Linked DNA regions of Natronorubrum tibetense GA33. The protein of the gene in region 2 binds, or shares a complex with, the protein of the main gene of each other region. Links are inferred from orthologs where the notes say so. Each region holds a gene or a part of one and is shown on either strand. Other genes may lie near its edges. The genes, in order: NATTI_RS0117585 and NATTI_RS0109655.

Evidence for each region.
Region 1: NATTI_RS0109655 (region 2) and NATTI_RS0117585 share a complex: the UniProt entries of both Methanocaldococcus jannaschii proteins name them as parts of the RNA polymerase complex. The link is inferred for Natronorubrum tibetense GA33 from one-to-one orthologs.

Annotation. Positions count from the first base shown.
Region 1 is NZ_KB913017.1:3,441,996-3,448,489, reverse strand. The notes cover bases 1,093-4,085. They hold NATTI_RS0117585 (DNA-directed RNA polymerase subunit K), read left to right. Parts: upstream 1,093-2,492; coding sequence 2,493-2,678; downstream 2,679-4,085. Other genes in these bases: rpsB (30S ribosomal protein S2), read left to right, coding at 3,883-4,085; eno (phosphopyruvate hydratase), read left to right, coding at 2,675-3,886; NATTI_RS0117590 (DNA-directed RNA polymerase subunit N), read left to right, coding at 2,297-2,491; NATTI_RS0117595 (30S ribosomal protein S9), read left to right, coding at 1,886-2,284; NATTI_RS0117600 (50S ribosomal protein L13), read left to right, coding at 1,443-1,892. Outside these bases: NATTI_RS0117620 (DNA-directed RNA polymerase subunit D), read left to right, coding at 1-608; more of rpsB, read left to right, coding at 4,086-4,698; NATTI_RS27350 (hypothetical protein), read left to right, coding at 4,857-4,979; NATTI_RS0117565 (glycosyltransferase family 4 protein), read right to left, coding at 5,059-6,024; NATTI_RS0117560 (DUF354 domain-containing protein), read right to left, coding at 6,021-6,494. UniProt on the Methanocaldococcus jannaschii protein: DNA-dependent RNA polymerase (RNAP) catalyzes the transcription of DNA into RNA using the four ribonucleoside triphosphates as substrates.
Region 2 is NZ_KB913017.1:1,861,062-1,867,540, reverse strand. The notes cover bases 762-3,739. They hold NATTI_RS0109655 (DNA-directed RNA polymerase subunit B''), read right to left. Parts: upstream 3,049-3,739; coding sequence 1,474-3,048; downstream 762-1,473. Other genes in these bases: NATTI_RS0109650 (DNA-directed RNA polymerase subunit H), read right to left, coding at 3,049-3,276; rpoB (DNA-directed RNA polymerase subunit B), read right to left, coding at 762-1,467. Outside these bases: more of rpoB, read right to left, coding at 1-761; NATTI_RS0109635 (group I intron-associated PD-(D/E)XK endonuclease), read left to right, coding at 4,457-4,870; NATTI_RS0109630 (bacterio-opsin activator domain-containing protein), read left to right, coding at 4,975-6,479. UniProt on the Methanocaldococcus jannaschii protein: DNA-dependent RNA polymerase (RNAP) catalyzes the transcription of DNA into RNA using the four ribonucleoside triphosphates as substrates. The Rpo2 subunit (Rpo2N and Rpo2C in this organism) is implicated in DNA promoter recognition and in nucleotide binding.

The DNA.
Region 1 (6,494 bases), 1.6 Mb from region 2 along the record:
TCCGGTTCGTCGAGAACTCGTCGGTCATGTTCGACGAGCAACTCGCGCTCCGACTCGGACTCGTCCCGCTGACGACCCCGCCGGAAGGCGAGTTCGTCGAGGACGACACCGTCACGCTCTCGATCGACGTCGAAGGGCCGGCCACCGCCTACTCGGGCGATCTCGTCTCGAGCGACGACCTCGTCCAGCCCGCGGACGACAACGTGCCGATCATCGAGCTCAAAGACGGCCAGCGCCTCGAGGCCGAGGCCGACGCCGTGCTCGAACGCGGAAAGAACCACGCGAAACATCAGGGCGGTGTCGCCGTCGGGTACCGACACCTCCAGCGCGTGTCGGTCGTCGACGACCTGCCGGAGTTCGAAGAGCAGGAGTCACAGATCGTCCGCGGTGTCATCGAGGACGACGGCGAACTCGTGCCGACCAGCGAGTTCGACCACGATCTCTCGAACCGATACCCCGGCAAGCAGGTCGAAGTCGAGGACGTCCCGAACGCCTTCGTCTTCCGCGTGGAGACGGACGGCTCCTTTACCGTCGAGGAACTGGTCACGCGAGCCGTCGACTCGATCGAGGCGCGTGCGACCGAACTCGAAGACGCAGTACAGCTGTAACGATGATTCATCGCCCCCACACCCACACGGACGCACGCCCGTTCGCCAGCGCCGCGAGCGACGAGACTGGTGCGGCGTCGTCCACTGGAATCGAAAGGGGTTTGAAGGGGCGACGGATAGACAGAAGTGCGAGCAGGGATAGCCAAGTCAGGTCAACGGCGCAGCGTTCAGGGCGCTGTCTCGTAGGAGTCCGCAGGTTCAAATCCTGCTCCCTGCATTTTTCCAGCTCGACCAAACGGAAGAGCTGTGAAAATGGAACGGCAGATTTGAGCCACGGGAGTCGAGCGGTTGCAAAACCGACCGTCTCCCGGCGGTTCAAATCCTGCTCCCTGCATCCACTTCTCAGCAGTCGATCGATCCGAAGAGACACGACCAGACGCGGTCGACGTCTCGATCGGTTCGATCGAACCGATATCGATTCCACGATCGCTCGAGGACGCGAGCACGTGCTCGCTCTCGAGCCCGCAGTATTTGGAGGAAACCAATGAGTAGCAAAACTAATCCGAGGCTCAACGATCTCATCGCCGAGCTGAAGTCGACGTCCCGCAAAGCGGACGCCGACGTCTGGCGAGACGTTGCGGATCGACTCGAGAAGCCCCGACGCACCCACGCAGAGGTGAATCTGGGCCGCATCGAACGATACGCACGCGAAGAAGAGACTGTCGTCGTTCCCGGCAAAGTGCTGGGCTCCGGCGCACTACAGAAGAACGTCACCGTGGCCGCCGTCAACTTCTCTTCGTCCGCAGAGACGAAGATCGATCAGGTCGGCGAGCCAGTACCGCTCGAGCAACTGCTCGAAGAGAACCCCGAAGGATCCAACGTCCGGGTGATTCGATGAGTATCGCAGAGTTCGACGCGGACGTCGTCGTCGACGCCGGGGACTGCATTCTCGGTCGCGTCGCCAGCGAGGTCGCACAGCGCGCACTCGACGGCGAACGCGTCGCGATCGTCAACGCCGAAGACGCCGTCATCACCGGCGACAAGGAGGATATCTTCGAGAACTACCGCACGCGCATCCAGCTGGGCTCCGACCGCGGACCCTACTACCCGAAGCGACCGGACACGATCTTCAAGCGCTCCGTTCGCGGGATGTTGCCGTACAAGAAGACGCGCGGTCGCGAGGCACTCGAGAACGTTCGCGTCTACGTCGGCAACCCGTACGAGGACGACGACGACCGCGAGGCCGAGATTCTCGAGGACACGTCGCTGGATCGCCTGTCGAACATCCGCTTCGTCCACCTGGGCGAAGTCTCCGATCAACTCGGTGCTAACGTCACATGGTAACGAACACGAGTGGAAAGAAGAAGACCGCCGTCGCTCGCGCAACCGTTAGCGAGGGCGAGGGTCGCGTCCGAATCAACTCCAAGCCGGTCGAACTGGTCGAACCGGAGATGTCCCGACTCAAGATGCTCGAGCCGTTCCGCATCGCCGGTGAGGACCTCCGGAGCGAGATGGACATCGACGTTCGCGTCGAGGGTGGCGGGATCAGCGGACAGGCCGACGCCGTCCGCACCGCCATCGCACGCGGCATCGTCCAGCACAGCAACGACGCAGAACTCCGCGACGCCTACATGGAGTTCGACCGGTCGCTGCTGGTCAACGACGTTCGCCAGTCCGAACCGAAGAAGTGGGGCGGCCCGGGCGCTCGGGCTCGCTACCAGAAGTCCTACCGCTAAGGTGATTCAAACATGATGGTACCGGTCCGGTGTTTCACCTGTGGCACTGTCGTCGGCGAACACTGGGAGGAGTTCGACGAGCGAGCGAACGAGGGCGACGAGGACCCCGAGAAGGTTCTCGACGAACTCGGCGTCGACCGCTACTGTTGTCGGCGCATGCTCGTCAGTCACACCGACCTCGTTGACGTCGTCTCTCCATACCAGTAACATGCAACAGGAACGTCACAATCGCTACGAGAAAGCACGCATCCTCGGCGCGCGAGCGCTGCAGGTGTCCTACGGCGCGCCGGTGTTGATCGAGACGAAGCAGACCGAACCGATCCTCATCGCCGCCGAAGAGTACGATGCCGGCGTCCTGCCGTTTACCGTCAAGCGGGGGTACGACCGGAAATGACGCGCATCACGGACGTTCGGCTGCGTCGAATCCTCGACTCCCGGGGCAACCCGACGGTCGAGGCCGACGTCATCACCGAAAGCGGCGGATTCGGTCGCGCTGCGGCACCCAGCGGTGCCAGCACGGGCGAGTACGAGGCCGTCGAGCGACCCGCCAACGAGGCGATCGCCGCGGCCCGCGAACGCGCCGTCCCCCGTCTCGTCGGTGAGGCCTACGCGGGCAACCAGCGAGAAGTCGATTCGATCCTCCGTGCCGCGGACGGCACGGACGACTTCTCGGAAATCGGCGCTAACAGCGCGGTCGCCATCTCGATGGCCGCCGCGAAAGCCGGTGCCGACGTCCTCGGCGCGCCGCTGTTCCAGCATCTTGGCGGTGCGTTCCGCGGCGAGAACTTCCCGATCCCGCTCGGCAACGTCGTCGGCGGTGGCGAACACGCCGCCGACGCGACCGACATTCAGGAGTTCCTCGTCGCCCCCGTCGGGGCGCCGAACGTCGAAGACGCCGTCTTCGCCAATGCCGCCGTCCACGATGCCGTCGCCGACCTGCTCGAGGAACGAGGCGTTCCGTCGGGCAAGGGCGACGAGGGCGCGTGGGCGCCGTCGATCGACGACGAGGAGGCGTTCGAGATCGTCGACGAGGCGGTCTCGCAGGTCGAAGACGAGGTCGGTTTCGGTATCGGCTTTGGACTCGACGTTGCGGCCGCCGAGATGTACGACGACGATTCGGAAACCTACGAGTACGAGTCCGAAGGCGTCAGCCGCGACACGGACGAGCAGATCGCGTACATCGCTGATCTGGTCCGTGAGTACGATCTGGTCTACGTCGAGGATCCCCTCGACGAGAACGACTACGACGCCTTCGCCGAACTCACCGACGAGGTCGGCGACCAAACGCTGATCTGTGGTGACGATCTGTTCGTCACGAACACCGATCGGCTCGTCGAGGGTATCGACCGCGGCGCGGCCAACAGCATCCTGATCAAGCCGAACCAGATCGGGACGCTCACTGACGCCTTCGACGCGATCGAACTCGCGACCCAGAACGGCTACGACTCGGTCATCTCCCACCGCTCGGGCGAAACCGAGGACACGACGATCGCACACCTCGCCGTCGCGACCGACGCACCCTACATCAAAACGGGTGCCGTCGGCGGCGAGCGAACCGCCAAGCTCAACGAGCTCATCAGAATCGCAGACGACGCGACATGACAGATAACGACGCAACCCAGGAAGGGCTCGACGCCGCCGAAGACGAGATCGACGAGGAGCCAGCCGAAGGGCCTGGCCCCGCCGCCGATCCCGAAGAAGACGTCGAGCCAGCCGAGGAACAGCCCGCCGACGCCGAGGCCGAGGAGGCCGACGCCGACGCAGAACCAGTGACCGACGAGGAGCCCGAAGACGAGGGGCCGACGCTCGACGACGACGTCATGAGCGACGAGGAGGCCGACCTCCTCATCCCCGTCGAGGACTACCTCGGCGCCGGTGTCCACATCGGTACCCAGCAGAAGACCAAGGACATGGAGCGGTTCATCCACCGCGTCCGGACCGACGGTCTCTACGTACTGGACGTCTCGAAGACCGACGGCCGGATCCGCACGGCCGCGGACTTCCTCGCGAACTACGACCCGGAACAGATCCTGGTCACGTCCTCGCGCCAGTACGGTCGCTTCCCGGCGGAGAAGTTCGCCGAAGCCGTGGGCGCTCGAGCCCGCACCGGCCGCTTCATCCCCGGCACGCTGACCAACCCCAAGTACGACGGCTACATCGAACCCGATGTCGTCGTCGTCACGGACCCGATCGGCGACGCCCAGGCCGTCAAGGAGGCCATCACGGTCGGCATCCCGGTCATCGCGATGTGTGACTCGAACAACCAGGTCAGTAACGTCGACCTCGTCGTCCCGACGAACAACAAGGGTCGCAAGGCCCTCTCGGTCGTCTACTGGCTCCTCGCGAACGAAGTCCTCGACAAGCGCGGCGCAGAGCCGTCCTACTCGCTCGAGGACTTCGAGAGTATGGTCTAACGCGTTCGAATTCGGATACTGTTCGTTTTTCGAGTGGACGACGAATCGGCCAGCGACTGCCTAGTGTAAATGCCGAGAACCGCTTTGAGGCCCGCTCGAGCGCGGTCAAGTTGGTAGACGAACAACAGAGTTACGTAGGAACCATGCCAACGGGAGGTATGTTCGATTCACTGTTCAATTTCGAAGAGGAGGCGATCCCGGTCCCGGTTGTGGTCGCGACGGCGGCGCTGATCGCGATTTTCGCGATCGGGATTCCGTTCCGCCTTATTGTCGGATTCTGAGTTGGAGGTCGTCGCCTGATCGACGATCGTTCGTCCACGCTGTTACAGGGGTTCGGATCGGACGGGCGGATACCGCACGTTACACTCGCATCGTCTGTTCGAGACAGCGCTCGTAGATAGCTCGGAGCCGCGCCCCCATCTCCTCGGTGCCGTACCCGGTAATTTGTGCCCTCCCATCCGAGGGTTCGGCGGTCTCGAGGACGGTCGCCAACCGATCACGGAGCGCCTCCTCGTCGTCTGCGATGGCGGAGTTCGAGACGTCGGCGAGCACCTCCCGAGCGAAGCCGACGTCGCGCGAGACGACCGGAGTGTTACAGGCGGCGGCCTCCTTGACCGTCATCGGGCCGCTCTCGAATCGCGACGTGAGCAGGACGGCGTCGGCCGCGTTCAGGTAGTACGGCACGTCCTCGTATGGCTCGTTGGCGACGGTCCGGAGGGTGATCTCTTCCTCGAGTCCGTCGACGACGCGTTTCGCCAGCGGGTAGTCCTTCTCCTCGCGCGACGGCGCGTAGGGGAAGAGGACGATCCGCTCGTCGCTCGTCCAGCCGACGCGTTCGCGGGCCTCGGCCCGTGGAATCGGGCGAAACTGCTTCGTGTCGACGGGGAACGGGACGACGTGGCAAGACCGGTCGACGCGGTCAGCCATCGCGTTCGAGGGAACGACGACCTCGTCGGCTCGAGCGACGAATCGTTCGATGAGCGACGCGTAGGAGTTGTCGCGATACTCGCCGCCCCAGAGCGTACAGACGACAGGTAATTCGGTCCGCGGGAGCGAGGACGCTGCGACGGCGAACGGAAGGGTCAGCCCGTAATTGGCGTGGACGAGGTCGTAGTCGTCGCCCGCCGCTCGGAGTACCTGGGGCAGGTATCGGGCGTAATCGACCGGCGTCCGCTGCTCGACATCGTCCTCGCGCGCGCGATGTTCGCCCGGAACGGGCAGCGTCGTCACCTCGACATCGACGGAGTCGAGTGCGGCAAGCTGGCTCTGATAGAAACTGCGCCAGTCGGTCGTGGTGAGACTCAGGACGCGGATAGTCGTCCTCATCGGTTCGAAATCGGCTCGTTGCGTTCGGTCGTTGCTGGGTCGGTCCCGATCCGCGCTTCCGTTGCTGGTTCAGGCTCGCTCCGCGCTCCCGCTTCCGGAGACGGTTCGTCGACGTCCTCGAGAAGCTGACTGAGCACGTAGCCGCTGACGTCGATCGTCTCCTCGAGGAGCGTCTCGCGTCGGCTCGCCCACGTCTCGGCGGCGTTCGGATCGCGAGAGAGCCGCTCGATAGCCTCGATACCCTCCGCTTCGTGACTCGTGTGAAACGACTGGACGAGGCCGTACTCTTCGAGTTCACGAAACTTTCCCATCTCGTTCGTCCCGGCGAACGGGCTGATTCGAACGGTCGGCGTCCCGAGAACGCCGGCCTCGAGGGTGGTCGTCGCGACCTCGCCGACGACGATGTCGGCGAACGCGAGCAGGTGGTGGAACGCCTCGGGCGGGACGGGGAGCGACTCGCCGCCGCTGGG
Region 2 (6,479 bases):
GTTCGAGACCATGTGGTAGAGCTTCTGATAAAAGATGATCCCCACGAAGATCTCGGCCTCGATCTTCTCCCCGGTGACGCCGGAGTACATCGTCTCCTTGCCCGCGGAGTTGAAGCCGGCGTCCTCGAGGCCGCCGCGAAGTTCGTCCTCGTCCTCGCCGAGGAACGGCGTCCCGTCGACGCGGCGTCCCTCCATCGCGCCGAGTTTGCCGCCGATCATCTCGAGGATGTGGCCGACGGTCATCCGGGAGGGCAGCGCGTGCGGGTTGAGGACGAGGTCGGGAACGACCCCCTCCTCGGTGAACGGCATGTCCTCCTGGGGTGCGAGGTGGCCGACGACCCCCTTCTGGCCGTGCCGGCTGGCGAACTTGTCCCCGAGTTCGGGGATTCGCTCGTCGCGCACGGAGACCTTCGAGAGCTTCGAGCCGTCCTCACCCTCCATGAGCGTGACGGTGTCGACGACACCGGACTCGCCCGAACGCATGGTGACGGACGTTTCGCGGCGTTTCTGGGGCGAGAGACCGCCCATGTCGTCGGGCTCCTCTAAGAAGCGCGGCGGGCTCGTCTTCCCGAGCAGGACGCTGTTCTCGTCGACCGTCGTCTCCGGATTGACGAGGCCGTCCTCGTCGAGGTGTGCGTACGCTTCCTCGCCGCGTGCGCCGCGGACGTCCTGAGACGGGATCTCGAAACGATCTTCCTGACCGCCGGGGTAGCGGCGTTCCTCGCCCTCGTAGGTCCGGAAGAAGTGCGAGCGCGCGAGCGCGCGCTCGACGCTGGCCTTGTTCATGACCAGCGCGTCCTCGATGTTGAACCCCTCGTAGCTCATCACGGCGACGACGAAGTTCTGTGCGGCCGGCCGATCGTCGAAGCCGATCTGCTCGGTCGTCTGGGTCTTGACCATCGACAGCTGCGGGTAGTGCAGCAGGTGCTGGCGCGTGTCCGGGCGAATCCGGTAGTTCGCGCTCGGCAGTCCGAGCGACTGCTTGACCATCCCCGCCCCCATCGTAATACGCGGAGAGGCGTTGTGCTCGGGATAGGGAATCATCCCCGCACCGATCCCGAAGATCAGCGACGGATCGATCTCGAGATGGGTATGTTTTTCGCTCAGATCGTCCTCGTCGACGGCGACGAGGATGTCCTCTTCCTCCTCGGCGTCGATGAACTCGATGTAGCCGTGCTCGACGAGATCCTCGAACTCGAGGTCGCCGTCCTGCAGCGCCTCGATCTCCTGATCGGAGATGCGGGGTTCGCCGCCTTCGACGACCAGGAGCGGGCGTCGCGCCCGGCCGGCGTCGGCGTTGACGATTACTTCGCGGGTGCGCTCTTTGACCGAGACGTTGACCATCTCGCTGACGTCGCCGATACGACGCGCTTCGCGGATCTGTGCGGCTAACTCGTGCGGATCGGGGTGTGTCCCCACCAGCGACCCGTTGACGTAGACTTTCGCTTCTCGCTCTTGGCTGCTCATTGTTGATTAGTCGTCCGCAGTCGATCGTTCGATGCCCTCGAGGCCCGGAATCCCCTCGACACCCATCGATGCAAGTTCACGTTTGAGTCCCTGTTCGTCCTCGACGTTCTGGGAGAGCTCCATCGCCTGCGCGAAGTTCTTCACCAGCCCACAGTTCGGTCCCTCCGGCGTCTCGGAGGGACAGATTCGACCCCACTGGGTCGCGTGTAAGTCCCGCGCCTCGAAATGAGGCTGCGAGCGGCTGAGGGGCGAGCGGAGTCTGCGCAGGTGAGAGAGAACGCCCATGAAGTCCGTTCGGTCCACCAGTTGGGAGACCCCGGAACGGCCGCCGACCCAGTTCCCCGTGGCGATCGGGTGCTCGAGGCGCTCGGTGAGCACGTCGGAGCGCACGACCGTCGACACGGAGAGGTTCCGATTCCGCATGTTGGCGCGCTCGAGCTGGTATTTGACGTCCCGGGCCAGTTTATTCAACGCGGTCCGGAACAGATCTTTCATCAGGTCGCCGCTGACCTTCAGGCGCTTATTCGCGTAGTGGTCCTTGTCGTCGGAGTCGCGTCGGCCCAATGCGAGTTCGAAACAGGCTTCGGCCATCCGACAGAGGTAGTGGGCCTTGTTGATCCGAACGTCCTCCTCCTCGACGCCCTCCTCGTGAAGGTGTGGCAGAAGGTAGCGGTCGATGACGTAGTTGGCCCGCTTGAGCTGGTAGTTCTTGCCCTGACCGGAGGCGACGCGTTTCCCGAGAGTCTCGATCGCCTCTTCCTCGGTCTGGACGTCCGCTTCCTCCAGATTTTCGAGCATGTACTTGACGACCTCGGGGTCGTTCGAGACTTTGTGGACGATCTCCTCGTCCGATTCGAGTCCCAGTGCGCGGACGAGCGTGACGAAGTTGATCGAACCCGACACCGAGGGGAAGGATACCTCGAGCAGGCCGTCACGGGTTCGTTCACAGAGCACGAGGGCGCGGTAACCACGGCGCTGGGAGAACGTCTTGGCGACCTGAATCTCGTCGCCGTACTTGGTATCGTACTCCGCGAGGATCTTGTTCGGCGCGAGGTCCTCGCTTGTCATCAGCACGCGCTCGGAGCCGTTGACGATGAAGTAGCCGCCGGGGTCGGCCGGATCCTCACCGATCTCGATCAGCTCCTGGTCGGAGAAGCCGGCGATGTTACACTTCTCGGAGCCGACCATGATCGGCATCCGACCAATCTTCGTCTCGGTCGAATCGACGACGCGCTCGTCGCCCTCCTCGCCCTTGACGATCGACATCTCCATGAAGACGGGTGCGGAGTAGGTGATGTTTCGGAGGCGGGCCTCCTGTGGGTACAGCAGTTCTTCGGAACCGTCGGCCTCCCGAACGCGGGGTGTGACGACGCGCACGTCGCCGAGTTCGACGTGGACCGGCTCCTCGCCTTCCTTGTCGCCGATGTCCGTATCGATCGTCGCCTTCTCGTCGACGACCTCCTGCATCCCTCGGCCGAGGAAGGCGTTGAACGAGCGGTAGTGGTGTTCGGCGAGTCGTTCCTTCGAGAAGTATTCGCGCGAAATGTCGCGTCGTTTGGATCTGTTCAGTTCTGTTGCCATTTATTCCACCACGAGTCGGTATACGACTGCCTGGTCGGTTGTCCGTGAGTCCCGAACGATTTTGATGACATCGCCGATCTCCGCCTCGTCGGGCAGGGCGGAATCGTTGCGTTTGATTTTCGGCAGGTCTGTACGATCGATGTTGTACTCGGTGAGGACCTCCTCGAGGACATCCTCCTCGAGAACGGTGTGCTCCGGTACGAGTTCGTGTTGGCTTACGTCTACCATGTGTTGGGATTGATGTGCGTGTCGGCTATCGGGAGAGAAGCGGCTGTCACGAGATACTACAGGCAAGTACCGGCGGGACGCATTTAACGGTTACTAACTCGACCGGGAGCAACAGCTATCCGACCGCGGCAGCCCTGATCGGAGGAGCCGATCACATGCGACAGTACCCCAGTATCAGTTAAATTCCTTGTGGAGCATGGAACTGTGTAGCAAAGAGCGGACTCGAGGCCACTCCCGTGGCTCGATTCCACGTACCACACGGTGATCGATTGGAAAGTCTTAATACCGTCACCGGGAAATGATGTGTTGTAAGCCCGGATGGTGTAGTGGCCCATCATACGACCCTGTCACGGTCGTGACGCGGGTTCAAATCCCGCTCCGGGCGTCTTCTTCCGCGAACTATTTCGACGAGCACCGCGTAGCGTGTGTTCGTCATCCGTGAACGGAAAAGACGATCACTAGGGATTTGAATCAGGGAGTGAAGCGAACGAAGTGAGCGAAACGACCGCGGTTCAAATCCCGCTCCGGGCGCTTTCTGCTGACGCTAATTCGTGAACGAGGAGTGTAGAAACGGACGAACAGCGGCGTCAACGAAACACTGATCCGGAACTTGAAGTCGGTAGTCTACCCCCTGAACTAGCTCTACTGAGCAGAGTGTATCGAGACAGATACCGTCGATAGTATGCCAACCCTGTGTGGTAATCTGATTGAGTGATCTTCGGAACACAACCCTTAAGAGTTTCACCGGGAAATCAAGGGATGCAGGTTGCCCGGATGGTGTAGTGGCCCATCATACGACCCTGTCACGGTCGTGACGCGGGTTCAAATCCCGCTCCGGGCGTCTTCTTCCGCGAACTATTTCGACGAGCATCGCGTAGCGTGTGCTCGTCATCCGTGAGCGGAAAAGACGGTCACTAGGGATTTGAATTAGGGAGTGAAGCGAACGAAGTGAGCGAAACGACCGCGGTTCAAATCCCGCTCCGGGCGCTTCTCTCGAAATTTACACTCGCGAGCAGCTAGCTCTTCGCGTTATAAACAATTGACTAGTTGATAATCGAGACAACAGACACAACGGAGAGCCATCCTTTCGAGCGAGTGCAGAGACATGGAATGCGATTTCCTCCGAGTTGCACTCGAATTTATATAGGAATCCGAGCGATAGCCTGGATGTGTCAAGACTGTGACGAACACGAAACAGACAGGTGACGAAACCGAGGCACGAATAATCGCCGCGCTAATCGAAGCAGGATACTCTACTGCCGTTCCGTTTGGTGACAACGACAGATACGATCTCGTATTGGACACCGGTGATGAGTTACTCCGTGTCCAGTGCAAAACGGGCTGGATCGAAGACGGGGTCATCCGATTCAAAACTGCCAGCAAGACCACTGTCGACGGCGTAGCAACGATGAATGATTACGACGGTACTATCGATGCCTTCGCAGTAAGATGCAAAGATACAGACGCACTCTACTGGGTTCCGATCGAGGATGCGGGAAAGAAAAGCACGTACTTGCGGATAACGGAACCAAAAATCGATCACCCTGACGTCAAGATGGCCGAAACGTACCGCTTTGACCAGCGACTTTCCTGATCGAGGGATAACGGGACCGATACCGTGTGGAACACTAATCATTTAGTATCCGCGCCATCTTTCCACCCTATGACGGCTGCAGCGATGCCCGTCGACGCTCACCAATGACGAACCCGATCACCGTCCTCATCGTCGACAACGAACCGGGATTCGCCAACTTGGCCGGCGAAATGGTCGAACGCGAACGCGATGCGATCGTCGCCGAAGCGGCGACGAACGCCGAGGAGGCACTCGAGATCCTCGAGGAACGCTCGATCGATTGTATCGTCAGCGACTACGAGATGCCGACGCTGACAGGACTCGAGTTGCTCGAGCGCGTGCGCGAAGACGATCCTGATCTTCCGTTTATCCTCTTTACCGGTCGCGGCTCGGAGGAGATCGCCAGCGAGGCGATCGCCGCGGGTGTGACGCAGTACCTCCAGAAGGAGTCCGGCAAGGAGCAGTACGCGCTGCTCGCGAACCAGATCACGAACGCCGTCTCCCAGTATCGGACCGAAACGGAGTTGCGCGAGAGCGAGCGCCGATACGAACGGACGTTGACGACACTTCACGAGACGACCCGGGATCTGATGCGAGCGGGGACGAAACGCGAGATCTATCAGTCAGCAGTCGACACCGCGCGGGAGATCCTTGACGTGCCCGTCGCCGCGGCGTACACGTTCGAACCGACGGCGGGACTCCTCGAGCACGCGGCATCGACCCGAGAGTCGCGAGAACTCGTCGATCCGGAGATGCAGTTCGAACAAGGCGAGGGCCACGTCTGGGATGTGTTTTCGGAGGGAGAGAGCACCTACTACGAGGATGCGACGCGAGAGGGTGCAAACGCCAAGGCGCTGAGTCGAAGCGAACTGATCGTTCCGCTCGGAACCCACGGTGTGTTGGTTGCGGGGACCGAGGACATCGACGGGTTCGACGAAACGATGACAGAGCTGCTGCACATTCTGGCGGCGAACACCGAAGCGGCGCTGGACCGTGCGGAACGCGAGCAACTGCTTCGGGAGCACGATCGAACGCTCACCAGACAGAACGAGGAACTGACGCGACTCAATCACACGAACGAGATCGTCAGAGAAATCAACCACGGCGTCGCGCAGGCTTCGACGCGAACGGAGATCGAGACGACGGTGTGTGATCGACTGGCCGACACCGAACGCTACTGTTTCGCCTGGATCGCCTCGGCCGACGACGACCCCCCCGAGCCGACCGCCTGGGCCGGCGTCGATGCGGCCTTCGTCGATCGGGTCCGTGACGACGGCGATCGAGCCCCGGAACTCGATCTGGTCAGGGAGAGCCTCGAGACCGAGCGCGTGCAACTCGTCCGAAACGTTCTCGAGGCCGACGGCTGGGATCGACGTCGGAAGGAGGCGCTAACGTACGGCTATCAGACGATTCTCGCGGTTCCGCTCGCCGACACCGAGCGTCAGTACGGCGTGTTACTCGTCCACGTTGCGGGCGTCGACTCGCTCGGCGACAGCGAGCGGGAGGTGCTTGGCGAACTCGGCGAGACGATCAGCCACGCGATTCGATCAGTCGAGCGCACGCGCGCGATGTTAACCGATAGCCGGATCGAACTCGAACTCGCGATTCACGACTCACGACTGCTGTTGAA